DNA from 2 places in the Nocardia sp. CA-135953 genome. Region 2 is predicted to be linked to the other one. Evidence: riboswitches for the same ligand, from Rfam matches in the RefSeq annotation. Region 2 holds a riboswitch; the other holds the start of a gene.
What was found. Region 2 has a riboswitch for cobalamin ahead of metE (5-methyltetrahydropteroyltriglutamate--homocysteine S-methyltransferase). Riboswitches for the same ligand answer to the same signal wherever they lie in the genome.
Positions count from the first base shown of each region.

Region 1: linked by a shared signal. The riboswitch ahead of ACQPXH_RS03255 (CbtB domain-containing protein) and the one ahead of metE (5-methyltetrahydropteroyltriglutamate--homocysteine S-methyltransferase) in region 2 are both predicted to bind cobalamin.

Region 1 covers NZ_CP192082.1:696,648-704,279, forward strand. Annotated here, with positions in the region: gene ACQPXH_RS03225 (ABC transporter permease) at 96-956, opposite strand; gene ACQPXH_RS03230 (ABC transporter ATP-binding protein) at 953-1,855, opposite strand; gene ACQPXH_RS03235 (sensor histidine kinase) at 2,123-3,418, shown strand; gene ACQPXH_RS03240 (response regulator) at 3,415-4,107, shown strand; gene ACQPXH_RS03245 (hypothetical protein) at 4,064-4,522, opposite strand; gene ACQPXH_RS03250 (CbtA family protein) at 4,616-5,398, opposite strand; gene ACQPXH_RS03255 (CbtB domain-containing protein) at 5,389-5,583, opposite strand; cobalamin riboswitch at 5,615-5,767, opposite strand; gene mhuD (mycobilin-forming heme oxygenase MhuD) at 5,833-6,147, opposite strand; gene ACQPXH_RS03265 (alpha/beta fold hydrolase) at 6,396-7,148, shown strand; gene ACQPXH_RS03270 (A/G-specific adenine glycosylase) at 7,318-7,632, opposite strand, start outside.
Region 2 covers NZ_CP192082.1:2,186,941-2,194,572, reverse strand. Annotated here, with positions in the region: gene ACQPXH_RS10085 (GtrA family protein) at 66-581, shown strand; gene coaD (pantetheine-phosphate adenylyltransferase) at 645-1,130, opposite strand; gene rsmD (16S rRNA (guanine(966)-N(2))-methyltransferase RsmD) at 1,185-1,745, opposite strand; gene ACQPXH_RS10070 (pyruvate carboxylase) at 1,742-5,146, opposite strand; cobalamin riboswitch at 5,381-5,616, shown strand; gene metE (5-methyltetrahydropteroyltriglutamate--homocysteine S-methyltransferase) at 5,758-7,632, shown strand, end outside.

The sequences.
Region 1 (7,632 bases), 1.5 Mb from region 2:
CGGCCGAACTGGCCCCCTTCCGTGCTGTCCGAGCCCCGAATGCACCGAACCGCTGACGGACTGTTGTCCGCCAACGGTTTTCGGTGCCTGCGGGATCAGACCATGTCGCGCCGCCACACCAGCCACATCGTGCCCGTCGCGAAGAGCGCCACGTACACCACCAGCGCGATGAGCGACTGCGTCCGCGACAGGATGTCGAGCACGCCCGGCGTCGACGGCCCCTCGACGGTCCGCATCGCACCGGCCATCGAACCCGCTGCCGTACCGGGCAAATGATCGGTGAGCACCTTGATCGGGCTGAAGATCGCCGCGACACCGCGCAGCAGATTCTCCACCACCAGTACCCATACCAGTCCGAGCCCAACGGCAAGTGCGGGACCGCGCGCGATCGCTCCGATCAGTGCGCCCGCCAGCGTCCACATCCCGAGAATCGCTGTGCCGGTGATGATTCCGTTCGCCGCCTGGCCGAGGCCTGGCAGTGCGAGCGACTGTGATCGGGTTGTCGCGATAATCGAGGCGACCCCGATATCCGCCACGAACGCGACGCACACCAGCCCGATAACCGTGACCGCAAGGCTGATCAGCGCACCGCCGATGGCATCGGTCCGCGACGGCCCCTGGGTGAGCACGGTCTTCCAAGTGCCCCAGCCATATCCGCTACCGATGGTCAATGCGCCCAGAATAAGCATCAGCGCACCACCGAACATCGCCATGCCCTGGGTGAAGACCTCTGGCACCGCGGCGGGCAACATCTGGTGCAGCAGAACGTCTTCGGGCACGCCGCTCGACATCGTCTTCATATCGCCGGAGGAGTAGGCGAGGTAGTTGAACAGGTAGGAGAAGGTGAGATTCAGCAGAATCCAGGTGCCGAGGATGATCCAGAATGCGGGCCACTTACGCAGTCGCAGCATTTCCGCTCTCGTGCTCGCCATCAGGTCTTTCACTGTCGCGTTCATTTCGCAGGCTCCAATTGGGTCATTTCGAAGAACACTTCTTCCAGGGACTTTTCATCGGTCCGCAGCTCCAGCAGATCCGCGCCGGATTCGACGACCGCTCGCGCGACCACCGGCGCGCTCTCCGCGCCGGCCTCGATCCGAATACCGCGCGCGGTCAACATGGCCGAGCGCTCGCCGACCGCTCGGCGCACCGCGGGAAAAGCCACCTCCAGCGGTTCGGCGCGCAGCAAAAGCGAAGACGCGCCGCGCAATTCGGTGACGGTGGATTCGGTGAGCAGTTGCCCGCCCGAGATCACCCCGACGCGATCGCAGATCTCCTGCACCTCGCTGAGCATGTGGCTGGACAACAGCACGGTATGACCGTCACCGGCGAGAGTTGTGATGAGCTCCCGCATTTCGGCCATGCCCTGCGGGTCGAGGCCATTGGTCGGCTCGTCCAGGATCAGCAGATCGGGACGGCCGAGCAGGGCCGCGCCGACACCGAGGCGCTGCTTCATGCCGAGGGAGTAGGTGCGGAATTTGTCATCGGCGCGATCGACGAGGCCGACGCGGTCGAGTGCGTCCTCCACGTCGGCACGCGCTAGGCCGCGGTATTTCGCGAGTACCCGCAAGTTGTCGCGGCCACTGAGGTAGGGGTAGAAGCCCGGACCCTCGATGAGGACGCCGATGCGGCGGACCACGGCCGGATCGCCCGGAGTATGTCCGAGCACGGTGGCGGAGCCCTCCGTCGGACGGATCAATCCGACCAGCATTCGCAGCGTGGTCGTCTTGCCCGCGCCGTTCGGACCGAGGAAGCCGTAGATCTCGCCGGGTGTGACATGCATGTGCACGCGGTCGACGGCGGCGTGGGTGCCGTAGCGTTTGGTCAGCCCTGCGGTGACCACGATGGAATCTGTCATGCACCGAGAATCCGCCCCGACCAGGGATGGCACATCCGTCACGCGGCGATGCTCGACGTACGTACCTCGGCCTACGAAGACCGTGACCGCGGCCGGGACGACTGATTTCGCAAGCACGTGGGTGAACGCCCGCTCCTGGCTGTCACCTCGACCGGCGGCCCGCGACGCGACCGTTGAGGCACCCACGGCCGGCAAATATTCGGGGGCGGGCGGAGCATACGTAGCGCGGCGGACGTCGTGGCCCGTCCGGGCTAATAGGCTGCAAGTGTGACAGCGCCAGGGGAATCGAAACGTGGCCCGGTCGTTCAGGACTGGGTGCTCACGCTCGTCGTCGCGGCGATCCAGCTCGTCGGGGGACGCAATGCCAACCTGCGCCAGACCGGAGTGCACGCACTCGACGCATTCGGCTATGTGCTGTTGCTGATCGGACCGGTGGCGTTATTGCTACGCCGTTCCTACCCGCGGCCCGCGCTGCTCGTGACGATCGTGTCCTGCGCGGTGTACCTGCTGCGCGGCTATGGCTACGGCCCGATCTTCGTCTCGCTGGTGATCGCGTTCATCAGCGCCGCGATCGTCGGATCGCGCTGGTGGACATATCCGCTCGCGCCGATCGGCTATCTCGCGCTGCTCTGGCCGCTGCCCGCGCTGGTCGGGCATCCGGCCGACCCGTGGCTGGCCTTCGGCATGATCGCCTGGCTGGGTGTGCTGGTCGCGATCGCGGAGGGGATCCGCCAGCGCCAGGCGGTGCTGGTGGCACGCAGGCAGCGGGCCGAGGCGGCCCGCCGCGATGAGGAGGCGCAGCGCGAACGGCGGGCCAGCGAGGAACGGCTCGCGATCGCGCGCGAGCTGCACGATGTACTGGCACATAGTCTTTCGCTGATCAATGTGCAGTCCTCGGTCGCGCTGGAACTCTTCGCCAAGAAGCCGGAACAGGCCGAATCGGCGCTCGCGGCAATCAAAACGGCGAGTAAGGATGCGTTGGCCGAGGTCCATACGCTGCTGCACTCGATCCGCAGTGGCAGCACGGCCGAAGTGCGCGACACGGAGGTCGAGCCGGAATTCGCGCGTGCACGTCCCGATTCCGAACGGGACCACGATAATTCGGATGCCGGCAGCGTCGAAGCCCCGCCGCCGCCCGCCCCGCGGAGCCCGGCCCCGAGCATCGAGGACCTGGACGCACTGCTGCAGCGCACCCGTGCCGCCGGTCTCACCGTCGATACCCGCGTTATCGGCACCACGCACAAACTGCCCAGCGTCGTCGACGTGGCGGCGGCCCGCATCATCCAGGAATCGCTGACCAATGTGGTCCGTCACGCCCCCGGCGCACCGGCCGCGGTGACCATCCGCTATGCCGCCGATTCGGTCGAGATCACCATCGACAACGCTCGCGCCACCGGCACACAATCGAAGTCCGCAGCCGGCGGTGGCAATGGCATTCTCGGAATGCGTGAGCGGGCACACGCCCTCGGCGGCCAGCTCATCGCGGGTCCGCGGCCCAGTGGCGGATTCCGTGTGGTGGCCCGGCTGCCGTCCAAGGTGGGGGCTCAGGAGGAGGCGCGATGAACGGCGGCGATTCGAGGGACGCGGGTGGGCCTGTCCGGGTATTGGTTGCCGACGACCAAGCCCTTGTGCGCGGCGGTTTCGTCGCTCTGCTCGATGCGCAGGACGGCATCGAGGTGGTGGGGGAGGCCGACAACGGCGAACAGGCCGTCCGCATGACCCGCAGCCTGACCCCCGACGTGGTCCTGATGGATATCAGAATGCCGGTCCTGGACGGCCTCGCCGCCACCAGGATGATCGCCGAGGATCCGAAACTCGCCGAGGTGAAGGTTGTCGTGCTGACCACCTTCGAACTCGACGAATACGTTTTCGAAGCAATGCGCGCCGGGGCAACGGGGTTCTTGGTCAAACACACCGAACCCGCCGACCTCGTCCGCGCCGTCCGAGTCGTCGCCGTGGGCGACGCCCTGCTCTCACCCGGCGTCACCCGCCGCCTCATCGCCGAATTCTCCGCCCACGCCAAACAACCTCCACCCGCCGCCTTCACCGAACTCACCGACCGCGAGCGCGAGGTCATGACCCTGGTAGCCGAGGGCCTCACCAATGCCGAAATCGGCGAACGCCTCTTCATGAGCCCCGCCACCGCCCGCACCCACGTCAGCCGCATCCTCATGAAACTGGACGCCCGAGACCGCACCCAACTCGTGGTCATGGCATACGAATCCGGCCTGGTCCGCCCGGGCTGGCAATGACGCGGTCCTGTGCGAAATAGCGGCGGGCGGTCGGGGGGTACATGGCGGGGATGGCAACCAAGACGGCCAGGATGTGCCCGGTGCGGAAGATTCCGGCGATCACTGCGGATGCGGTGAGGTCGTCGAACAGGTCACCGATCTGCTCGGCGGACAACGCGGCTGCCAGCGGTTCGATGATCAGTGAGGCCAAGCCGATAACGCCGATGCCGAAGGTGAGCACCAGCCTGGCCCAGCGGGCGCCGCGCGTCATCTGGACGGCAACGCCGAGAACCACCAGGTAGATGCCGCCGCGAATGGCCAGACCTGTTGCGAGCGAGCCGATATCGGCATTCGGGCGGTCCAATTGCACGGCGGTGTAGGTGATGGCCTCGCCGACGCCGCAGAGCAGCGCAATGGCGAAGCCGGTGAATGCCACAGAAACCGCGTGCGGTGGGTCGGTTCGCGGCCGTACGGAAAAGGCAGTGCCGGTCATGCGACCGACACTGCCCTGCGCGGTCCGAACTCCGGATCAGCCTGCGGTAGCGGCTGTTTCTCGTACCAGAGTGCTATCGCGCGTCGCGAATTCGGTGAGCGCCGCGAAACCGAGGCCGAGACAGGCCCACAGGGTGGCCGTCTCGCCGAGCGATGTCGCACGGAACTGCCACAGCAGGACGGCCGGGAAGTCGTCCTTCACCTCGTTCACACCGGGCAACAGGACGTACCCGAATACGACGATGAGGACGAATGCCGCGACCCCGGCGATCAGCCGGACCGTACCGAGTTGCGCGCCAAGCAGTTTGTAGACGTAGAGCCCGATACCCACGGCAGCCAGTCCGAGTAACACCGCCGCCAACCACAGCAGGGTGCGCTGGTTGATGGTGTCCGGTTCACCCACGGCGGGCGGATTGGCCGGGTATTTGAAGAACGGCACCGCCACGATCGCGGTCCAGCCGGCCGATGCCAATCCCAGCGCGAGCTTCGGCCCCGACAAGGTGGTGTACCGGCGTGCGAAATGCGCGACCGATGCGAAGATCGCCCCGAGCGCGAGCCCGGCGAGTCCGAGCGCAAGGAACTGCCCGAACTTCTGTCCGGACCGACTGACCAGCGGTTCTTCCTCGTCACCGTGCGTATGCCCGGCTGGTTCCTCGGCGTGCTCGGCGGCCTTGGCGGTATTGGCCTCTTCGATGGAGATGGCGGCGTCGATCTTGGGCTCGCCGACGAAATAGCCCACTGTCGCGGCCAGCAGACCGGCGATGAGGCCGGCCAGCAGGCCACGGATCAGCAGGGTCTTGAGCGATCCGATCAATGGCACGGCACACCGAGCAGGTGACGTCCGTCGTGCATGAGCTCATGCAGATACATCCCGCTGCGCGAGATGACGCCCTGATCGAAGCCGACCAGGTACAGCGTGAGCAATGCGAGCAGAACGACGCCCACTGCGATGAGCAGCGTGCCGAGTGAATCAGTTGCCCGACTCGGTGAATGCGCGATAGCCATTCGAGTCCTCCTAGGGATGCGCGTCCCGTGAGTTGTTCGGTGCAAGGGTGCCGGTGTCTGGCTTTCCGGCACCGAGGACTCGGTGCAAGAACACAGTGGCGCGACCGCTCCGGATTTTCACCGAATTACCGCGTCACCCTCGCGTTTGTCATTTCGAACTGTGACATCTGTGCACGCCCGCCGTCAACACGGCGGGTAACTTGCCCAGGCCGGGATGGGCGCGTCGCGCGCCGCGTCTGTCCAGCGGTTTCAGGAAGCGGACTTGGCCGCGACGTCCAGTACGACCTCGAATTCCAGCAGCGAGACACCCGTCGAAACCGGCTTCTGCCGCTCGCCTGCGTGGGCCTCGCGCGCGGGTCCGTCCCGCCACGCCGCGAACGACTCCTCCGAATCCCACTGGGTGACAACGAAGTACCGATTCTCCCCGGCTACCGGCCGGAGCAACTGGAAGCCGAGGAAGCCCGGCGAGCCCTCGACCGCGTGCGCGCGATGGGCGAATCGCTTCTCCAACTCGGGGCCCGCGCCCTCCGGAACCTCGATCGCATTGATCTTCACAACAGCCATGCGCTCGACAATACGTTCGCCGATGAACCCGGCTACCACGGATCTGTCTTACGAGCGACGTTCGCGGCCCGTCTCGCGCCCGCGCGAAGGCGCGGCCATCGACTCAGCCGAGTGGCCGAAGCGCATGCGACGAAGTCGCGAGTCTCGGCCGCGCCCCCAGCGATTGCTTGCAGGTCGCTCGAAAGGGTCGGACGCGAGACACCAGGGGCCGCGAACACGCAGCGCCGTAGGCGCTGCAAACTGTCACAGTGTTGTATGACGAAGGTGGAGCAGGGGTGCCGATCCTGCTGCTGCACGGACTGATGGGCAGTGCCCGCACCTGGCGCGATCACCTCGACTGGCTGCGCAAGTTCGGCCACGTCTACACCTTCGACGCCGCCGGTCACGGTCGTCCCGCGCCCGTGGAATTGACCACCGAGGCCTTCATCGACGACCTCGCCGCGGCCACCGCCGAAATTTCCGAACCCATGGTGGTCATCGGACATTCGATGGGCGGTCTGCACGGCTGGGTTTTCGCCGCGGGATATCCGGAGCGGGTGCGCGCGCTGGTGGTCGAGGATATCGCCCCCGACTTCCGTGGCCGCACGGCCGCGAACTGGGCGGCCATGATCGAGTCCTGGCCGCAGCCGTTTCCGGATGCGGATGCGGTGCTGGACTACTTCGGCCCGGTCGCCGGTCGCTACTTCCTCGACTCCTTCGAGCACGGCCCCGACGGCTACCGACTGCACGGTTCGGTCGCCACCTTCCGCGATATCTCCGAGGAATGGGGAACCCGCGACTTCTGGGCGCAATGGCGCGCGGTCGAAGCGCCCGTTCTCTTGATCGAGGGCGAATTCACCATCACCCCCGAGGGCCAGATGCGGCAGATGGCCGATGTCCACCCGAACGCCGTCTACGTCCGCATCCCGGGCGCTGGCCATCTGGTGCACGACGACCAACCCGAGCGCTACCGCACCGAGGTCGAAGCCTTTCTCCGGAAGGCCCTGAACCTTCCCGCATGAGGCTGTGTTCCGCCCTCGGCCGTCAGGGCGAACGGCCCGTCGGTCTTATTCGACAAGGTCCTCGATGACGTCGCACGAGGCTGTTCCAGCTTCGCCGGCCGACGCGAGCAGTCCGTAGTGGAGTGTCCGATCGGGGCTTGTTCGACAAGGACTCGAAAACCCCGATTGTCTAGCCCTCGCCGGCCAGCGCGAACAGCCCGTCGGAGGTTTGTTCGATGAGGCCGTCGACCAGCAACGAGTCCAAAGCTCGGTCGCGCTGGCCGGGATCGCGAGTCCAGGCCAGATCCAACCGGATTCGCTCGACCGGCCCGCTCGCGTCGCGTAACACGTCGAGCAGCCGACCGCGCGCCTGACGATCGGTGCCCTCGTACTTCTGCGTCTTACGAACCACATCCGAGACCGGCCTGCCCGCCGAAACCCACGCGCATTGCGGCAGCGGGCAACGCGAGCAGTCGGGCGTGCGCGCCGTGCACACCGTCGCGCC
Region 2 (7,632 bases):
CCGGGCGGATTGCGATGACCATCGCGGTTGTCCGTACCGAAGGCTCGTGTGGGATCGGAAAGACAATGACCGTACTGGAACTACCGCGGACGACGGTTCTGCCGACAAGCAGCCTGTACACGCCGTGGACGGGGCCCTACCCCGTGCTGCGGCCGGGGACTGCCGCTCGGTTCCGCCAGTCGATGCAGTATCTGCGCGGCGACCGCGCGCCGGCTCAGCTGATCCGCTTCGCCCTGGTCGGCGGTTCCAGCAATATCGCCTACGTGCTGCTGTTCTTGGCGATGCACGGCGGCGGTCCCCTGATCGCCAATATCGCGGGCTCGGTCGTGAGCACCGTGATCGCCAATGAAATGCACCGTCACCTCACCTTCCACGCCACAGGCCGGGTCGGCTGGTTCACCGCGCAGTGGGAGGGCGGCGGGCTCGCGCTGGTCGGACTCGGGATCACCACCGCCGCACTGGCCGCGCTCGACCTGTGGGCACCCGGCATGGGCGGTACGTTCCAGGCCGCAGCCGTTCTGGTCATCACCGCCGCGGTCGGTGGTATGCGCTTCCTCGCCCTGCGTGGCTTGGTCTTCTGATCAACAGCCCATGCAAATCCGCCCCGGCTTCTTCGGAACCGGGGCGGATTTCGTTGGGGGCGTTCAGCCTTTGCGTTCGGCGAGGCGATCCAGCAGGCGCTTGTGGACGGCGGGCGGGAGCATGTCGGTGACATCGCCGCCGTACGTCGCGACCTCCTTGACCAGTGAGCTGGACAGGAAGCTGAAGGTCGGGTTGGTGGCGATGAAGAAGGTGTCGACGCCGCTGAGCTTCTTGTTCATCTGCGCCATCTGCAGTTCGTAGCCGAAATCGGTGGCATCGCGCAGACCCTTGACGATCGCGCTGATCCCCTCCTGCTTGGCGAAATCCACCGTCAGCCCCTGCCAGGACTCGACCCGCACATTGGGCAGGTGTGCGGTGGCCTCGCGCAGCATCTCCATGCGCTCCTCGACGCTGAACACGCCCTGCTTCTTGGGATTGACCATGACGGTCACCACGACCTCGTCGAACTGGGCCGCCGCGCGCGCGAAGACGTCGATATGTCCATTGGTCACCGGGTCGAACGAGCCCGGGCACAACGCTCCTGCCATGAACAGACGGTATCAGGAGGCCGGATCCGCACCTCGAATGCCGCGACGACGGAGTTACTCCGGGACGAATTCGGCTAGTTCGATGCGGGTTTCACCATATTTGCGCGCTTTGGCGGGGACATAGCCTGCGGGCCAGACGATCTCGGGTGAGCGAATAGAACGCTCCACCACGACCAGGGCCTCCGGTGCCAGCCAGTCGTGTTCGGCGAGGGCGCGCAGGTCGGCGGTGACCGTCGCGGTGTCGACGTCGTAGGGCGGATCGGAGAAGACCACGTCGTACGTGCCCGCGCCGCCGCCCGCCAGGACAGTGGCGACGGAGCCGATGCGGAGTTCGGCGCCCGGCAGGCCGAGGTCGGCGATATTGCCGCGCACGATGGCCGCGGCCTTGCGGTCGGATTCGATGAGCATGGCGTGGGTGGCGCCGCGGGATAGTGCCTCCAGGCCCAGTGCGCCGGATCCGGCGTAGAGGTCGAGTACGCGGACGCCGTCGAAATCGATGCGGGCATCGAGAGCGCTGAACAGCGCCTCGCGCACCCGATCGGAGGTGGGCCGGGTACCCGCGGGCGGGACGCGCAGCCGCCGCCCGCCCGCGGTACCCGCGACGATCCGGGTCATTCGGCCGCGGACTCGCGCACCGTGAGTTCGACCAGCAGGTCACCGCCTTCGACCTGCTGCACCTTGCCGATCGCGACCCGGCCGACGATGCCAGCGCGCGGTGCGGTGATCGCGGCCTCCATCTTCATCGCCTCGATGGTGCCGACGATATCGCCTGCCGCGATCGAATCGCCTTCGGACACAGCCAGTGTCACCACACCGGCGAACGGGGCGGCGATATGGCCCGCGTTGTTCTTATCGGCCTTCTCGGCGGCCGGGATATCGCTGGCGATGGAGCGGTCGCGCACGGCGACCGGGCGCAGTTGGCCGTTCATGATGCACATGACCGTGCGCATACCGCGCTCATCGGGTTCGGAGATGGCCTCCAGTCCGATGAGCAGGGTGACGCCCTTCTCCAGTTGCACCCGATGTTCCTCGCCGCGGCGCAGTCCGTAAAAGAACTGGTTGGCCGACAGACCCATGGTGTCGCCGTATTTTTCCCGGTGCGCGAGGAATTCCGCGGTGGGACCGGGGAAGAGCAGGCGGTTGAGCGTGGCCCGGCGCAGCTCGGAGGACCCGGCGAGTCCGGCCTCGTCAGCGGGGGTCAGCGGGGTCTCCGGCTTGGCCGGTCCGCGACCGGCCAGCGCGCGGCTGCGGAACGGTTCGGGCCAGCCACCCGCCGGATTGCCGAGTTCGCCACGCAGGAAACCGATTACCGAATCCGGGATGTCGTAGCGGCCCGGATCGGCGGCGAAGTTTTCGATATCGACGCCGGTGCCGACCAGTGCGAGCGCGAGATCGCCGACCACCTTCGAGGACGGGGTGACCTTGACCAGTCGGCCCAGCAGCCGGTCCGCCGCAGCGTATTTCGCCTCGACCTCTTGGAAACGGTCACCGAGGCCGAGTGCGATGGCCTGCTGACGCAGATTCGACAGCTGACCGCCCGGGATTTCGTGGGTGTAGACCCGGCCGGTCGGGGCGGGCAGCCCGGATTCGAAGGGCGCGTACACCTTTCGCAGCGCCTCCCAGTACGGCTCCAGATCGCAGACGTTCTGCAGGCTGAGACCGGTGTCGAATTCGCTGTGCGCGGCGGCCGCGACGATCGCGGAAAGCGCGGGCTGGCTGGTGGTTCCGGCCATGGCGGCGCTCGCGCCGTCGACCGCGTCGGCACCGGCCTGCCACGCGGCGAGGTAGGTGGCCAGCTGACCGCCGGGGGTGTCGTGGGTGTGCACGTGCACCGGCAGGTCGAAGTTGCTGCGCAGCGCGGAGACCAGGGTCGCAGCGGCCGGAGCGCGCAGCAGGCCCGCCATATCCTTGATGGCCAGCACGTGCGCGCCCGCGTCGACGATCTGCTCGGCGAGCTTGAGGTAGTAGTCGAGGGTGTAGAGGTTTTCGTCCGGGTTGGACAGGTCGCCGGTGTAGCTCATCGCGACTTCCGCGATGGCCGTGCCGGTTTCGCGCACCGCGTCGATGGCCGGACGCATCTGGTCGACATTGTTGAGTGCGTCGAAGATGCGGAAGATGTCGATACCGGTGCTGGTGGCCTCCTGCACGAACGCGCGCGTCACCTGCTCCGGGTAGGGCGTGTAGCCGACGGTATTGCGTCCGCGCAGCAGCATCTGCAGACAGATATTCGGCACCGCCTCGCGCAGTGCGGCCAGCCGCTCCCACGGGTCCTCGAACAGGAAGCGCAGCGCCACATCATAAGTCGCGCCGCCCCATGCCTCGATCGATAGCAGTTCCGGGGTCAGGCGCGCGACATGTCGGGCGACACCGAGCAGACCATTGGTACGCACTCGAGTGGCCAGCAGCGACTGGTGTGCGTCGCGGAAGGTGGTGTCGGTGACGCCGACGGCCTTCTGCTCACGCAGCGCTTGCGCGAAACCCTCGGGACCGAGGCGCAGCAGCCGCTGACGGGAACCGTCCGGCGGCGGCACGCTCAGATCGATGGCGGGCAGCTTGTCGTGCGGATACACCGTGGTCGGACGCTCGCCGTGCGGCTTGTTGACGGTGATATCGGCCAGGTAGTTCAGGATCTTGGTGCCGCGGTCGGCCGAACCGCGCAGGGTCAGCAGCTGCGGGCGCTCATCGATGAACGAGGTGGTGACCCGGCCGGCCTTGAAGTCCGGATCGTCGAGCACCGCGAGCAGGAACCCGATATTGGTGGTGACGCCACGGATGCGGAATTCCGCGAGCGCACGACTGGCCCTGGCCACTGCGGCGTGCAGATCGCGGCCGCGGCAGGTGAGCTTGACCAGCATCGAGTCGAAGTAGGCGCCGATCTCCGCGCCCAGGTTCGCGCCGCCGTCGAGGCGGATGCCCGCGCCGCCGGGGGTGCGGTAGGCGGTGATGCGGCCGGTGTCGGGGCGGAAGCCGTTGGCCGGATCCTCGGTGGTGATCCGGCACTGCAGGGCCGCACCGCGAATGGCGACCTTGTCCTGGCTCAGACCGAGCTGTTCGAGGCTGTCCCCGGCCGCGATGCGCAGCTGGGACTGCACCAGATCGACATCGGTGATCTCCTCGGTCACCGTGTGCTCGACCTGGATGCGCGGGTTCATCTCGATGAAGACGTGGTTGCCGCGCTCGTCGAGCAGGAATTCGACGGTGCCCGCGCAGCTGTAACCGATCTGGCGAGCGAAGGCCACGGCATCGTTGCAGATGCGCATCCGCAGTGCGGGATCCAGGTTCGGGGCGGGCGCGAGCTCGATCACCTTCTGGTGGCGGCGCTGCACCGAACAGTCGCGCTCGAACAGGTGCATGACGTTGCCGTGCTGGTCGGCCAGGATCTGCACCTCGATGTGGCGCGGATTGACAACGGCCTGTTCCAGGAACACGGTCGGATCACCGAAGGCCGACTCCGCCTCGCGGGACGCGGCCTCGATCGATTCGCGCAGCTGTGCGGGATCGGCGACCCGGCGCATGCCGCGACCACCGCCGCCCGCTACGGCCTTCACGAAGATCGGATAGTCCAGCGCCTCGGATGCGGCGAGCAGTTCGTTCACATCGGCCGACGGCGCGCTGGACTTCAGCACCGGCAGACCCGCCGCCCGCGCCGCCTCGATCGCGCGGGCCTTGTTACCAGCCAGTTCGAGCACTTCGGCCGACGGACCGATGAAGGTGATGCCCTCGCGCGCACAGGCCGCCGCGAGGTCCGGGTTCTCGGACAGGAAGCCGTAACCGGGGTAAATGGCGTCGGCACCCGCGGACTTGGCCGCCTCGATGATCGCCTCTATCGACAGGTACGCCCGGACCGGGTGCCCCTCTTCGCCGATCTGGTAGGACTCCGCGGCCTTCAACCGGTGGACCGAGTTGCGGTCCTCGTAAGGGAAGACGGCGACCGTCCCGATGCCGAGTTCGTAAGCCGCGCGAAAGGCGCGGATGGCGATCTCGCCACGGTTGGCAACCAAGACTTTCGAGAACATTGAACTAAGGTACCCGCCCCGGAATCGTGGCCTGACGGGGAAGTCCCTTTCGCAGGAATCTTCACAACGGGTCCTAGCAGGCTTGCGAAGTTGTGTTCATACCTCCGACACATAACTGGGTGTTGGCTGTCGCGGCACGGAAATCGGGTGGCGCTACCGACTATGCTGGTTGACGCAGCTGGTTCGCCGTGCGTAGACGAGATGGAGCCCCGACGTCGCGTCACGGAGTCGAGTTCGCGGATCGGTGTAACCGGTGCGCGGACGAGAGGGAACCCGGTGAGAATCCGGGACTGTCCCGCAGCGGTATGCAGGAACGACCGCCGTCATCAGCACTGGGTAGTAGCGACTGCTTGCAGGTCGCTCGAAATGGTCAGCCCGGGAAGCGACGGCCAGTAGGTGAGCCCCGTACGGGGTCGGCCAGAAGGCCCGTGCCCGCAAGTCCGAAGACCTGCCAGCCGTGTCGGATACGCCGTATCCGGCGGCCACCGCCTCGTGGATTGGGCGCGCGGACCTCTGTGCGATTGTCGGGCTCCATCGGCGCGCCGGCACGTTCACTCGGTCTCCGCTAGCTCGTAGGGCAATGGTCTTCGATCTCAGCACTGGAGAAATTCGTGACTGTTACGCATAACCCGTTCACCGCGACGGTTCTCGGTCTCCCGCGGGTGGGGCCGCACCGTGAGCTCAAGCGTGCCACCGAGTCCTATTGGGCCGGGCGCATCGACGCGGAGCAACTACACGCGATCGCCCGCGACCTGCGGCTCGATCAGCTGACCGAATTACAAAGCGCCGGAATGGATTCCATCCCTATCGGCACCTTCTCCCATTACGACCAGGTGCTCGATACCGCAGTACTGCTCGGCGCGCTGCCGCCCAGAGTCGCCGGAATAGCCGATCCGCTGGATCGCTATTTCGCGGCGGCGCGCGGCACCGACACGGTCGAACCCCTGGAGATGACCAAGTGGTTCGATACCAATTACCACTATCTGGTGCCGGAAATCGGTCCGGAGACGGCGTTCTCGCTGGATCCATCGAAGGTGTTGGACGAGTTGCGGGAGGCGCTCGCGCTCGGGGTGCCCGCGCGGCCGGTAGTGGTCGGACCCATCACCTTCCTGAAGTTGGCGAAGGCGGCCGACGGTGCGGCGCTGGATCGCCTCGACGAGTTGGTACCGCTCTATCGGGAGCTGCTGCGGCTGCTTGCCGTGGCGGGCGCGGAATGGGTACAACTCGACGAGCCGATCTTGGTCACCGATCTGACCACCGACGAGGTCGAACTCGTGCGGCGGACCTACGCTGAACTGTCGGCCACGACGGATCGCCCCGCGCTGCTGGTTGCCACGTACTTCGGCAGGCCAGGTGCGGCGTTGAGCGGCTTGGCCGAGACCGAAATCGAAGGTCTCGCACTGGATTTCACGGTCGACGCCGATCCGTCCGGTGTACCGGCGCTGGCGAACAAGCTGCTGGTGGCGGGTGTGGTCGACGGTCGGAATGTCTGGCGGACCGATCTGGAAAAGGCTTTGGCGACGCTCGGCACGCTGCTGGGGTGCGCGAAATCCGTTGCGGTGTCGAGTTCCTGCTCGTTACTGCACGTGCCCTACACCTTGGCGAGCGAAACCGGCCTCGACGAGCGCCTGCGTTCCTGGTTGGCGTTCGGCGCGGAGAAGGTCGCCGAGGTGCGGTTGCTCGCGACCGGCCTGAGCGCGGGACCCGGGGCCATCGCCGACGAATTGGCCACGGTCCGTGCCGCCCTCGCCACCAGGCGCACCGATCCTCGGTTGGACAATTCGCAGGTGCGGGCGCGGCTGGCCACGCTCGGCGCGGATGCGACTCGGCGGGCACCCGCGCAACAGCGACGGGCATTGCAAGCCGAGCGGCTGCGGCTGCCATCGCTGCCGACCACGACGATCGGCTCGTATCCGCAGACCTCGGCGATCCGGCTGGCGCGTGCGGCACTGCGCAAGGGTGAGATCGACAGGTCCGAGTACGTGCGGCGGATGCGGTCCGAGATCGCGGATGTGATTGCGTTGCAAGAGCAGTTGGGCCTGGATGTACTGGTGCACGGCGAGCCGGAGCGCAATGACATGGTGCAGTACTTCGCCGAGCAGCTCGACGGATTCGCCGCCACCGACGCGGGCTGGGTGCAGTCCTACGGCACGCGTTGCGTGCGTCCGCCGATTCTGTTCGGCGATGTGGCGCGGCCCGCGCCGATGACCGTGGATTGGATCGGCTACGCGCAATCGTTGACCGATAAGCCGGTCAAGGGCATGCTGACCGGCCCGGTGACCATTCTGGCCTGGTCCTTCGTCCGCGATGACCAACCGTTGGCGGATTCGGCACGTCAAGTGGCGCTGGCGATCCGGGACGAGACGATCGATCTGCAGGCCGCGGGCATTCGGATCATCCAGGTCGACGAGCCCGCGCTGCGGGAACTGCTGCCGCTGCGCGCGGCCGATCAGGGCGATTACCTGCGGTGGTCGGTCGGCGTTTTC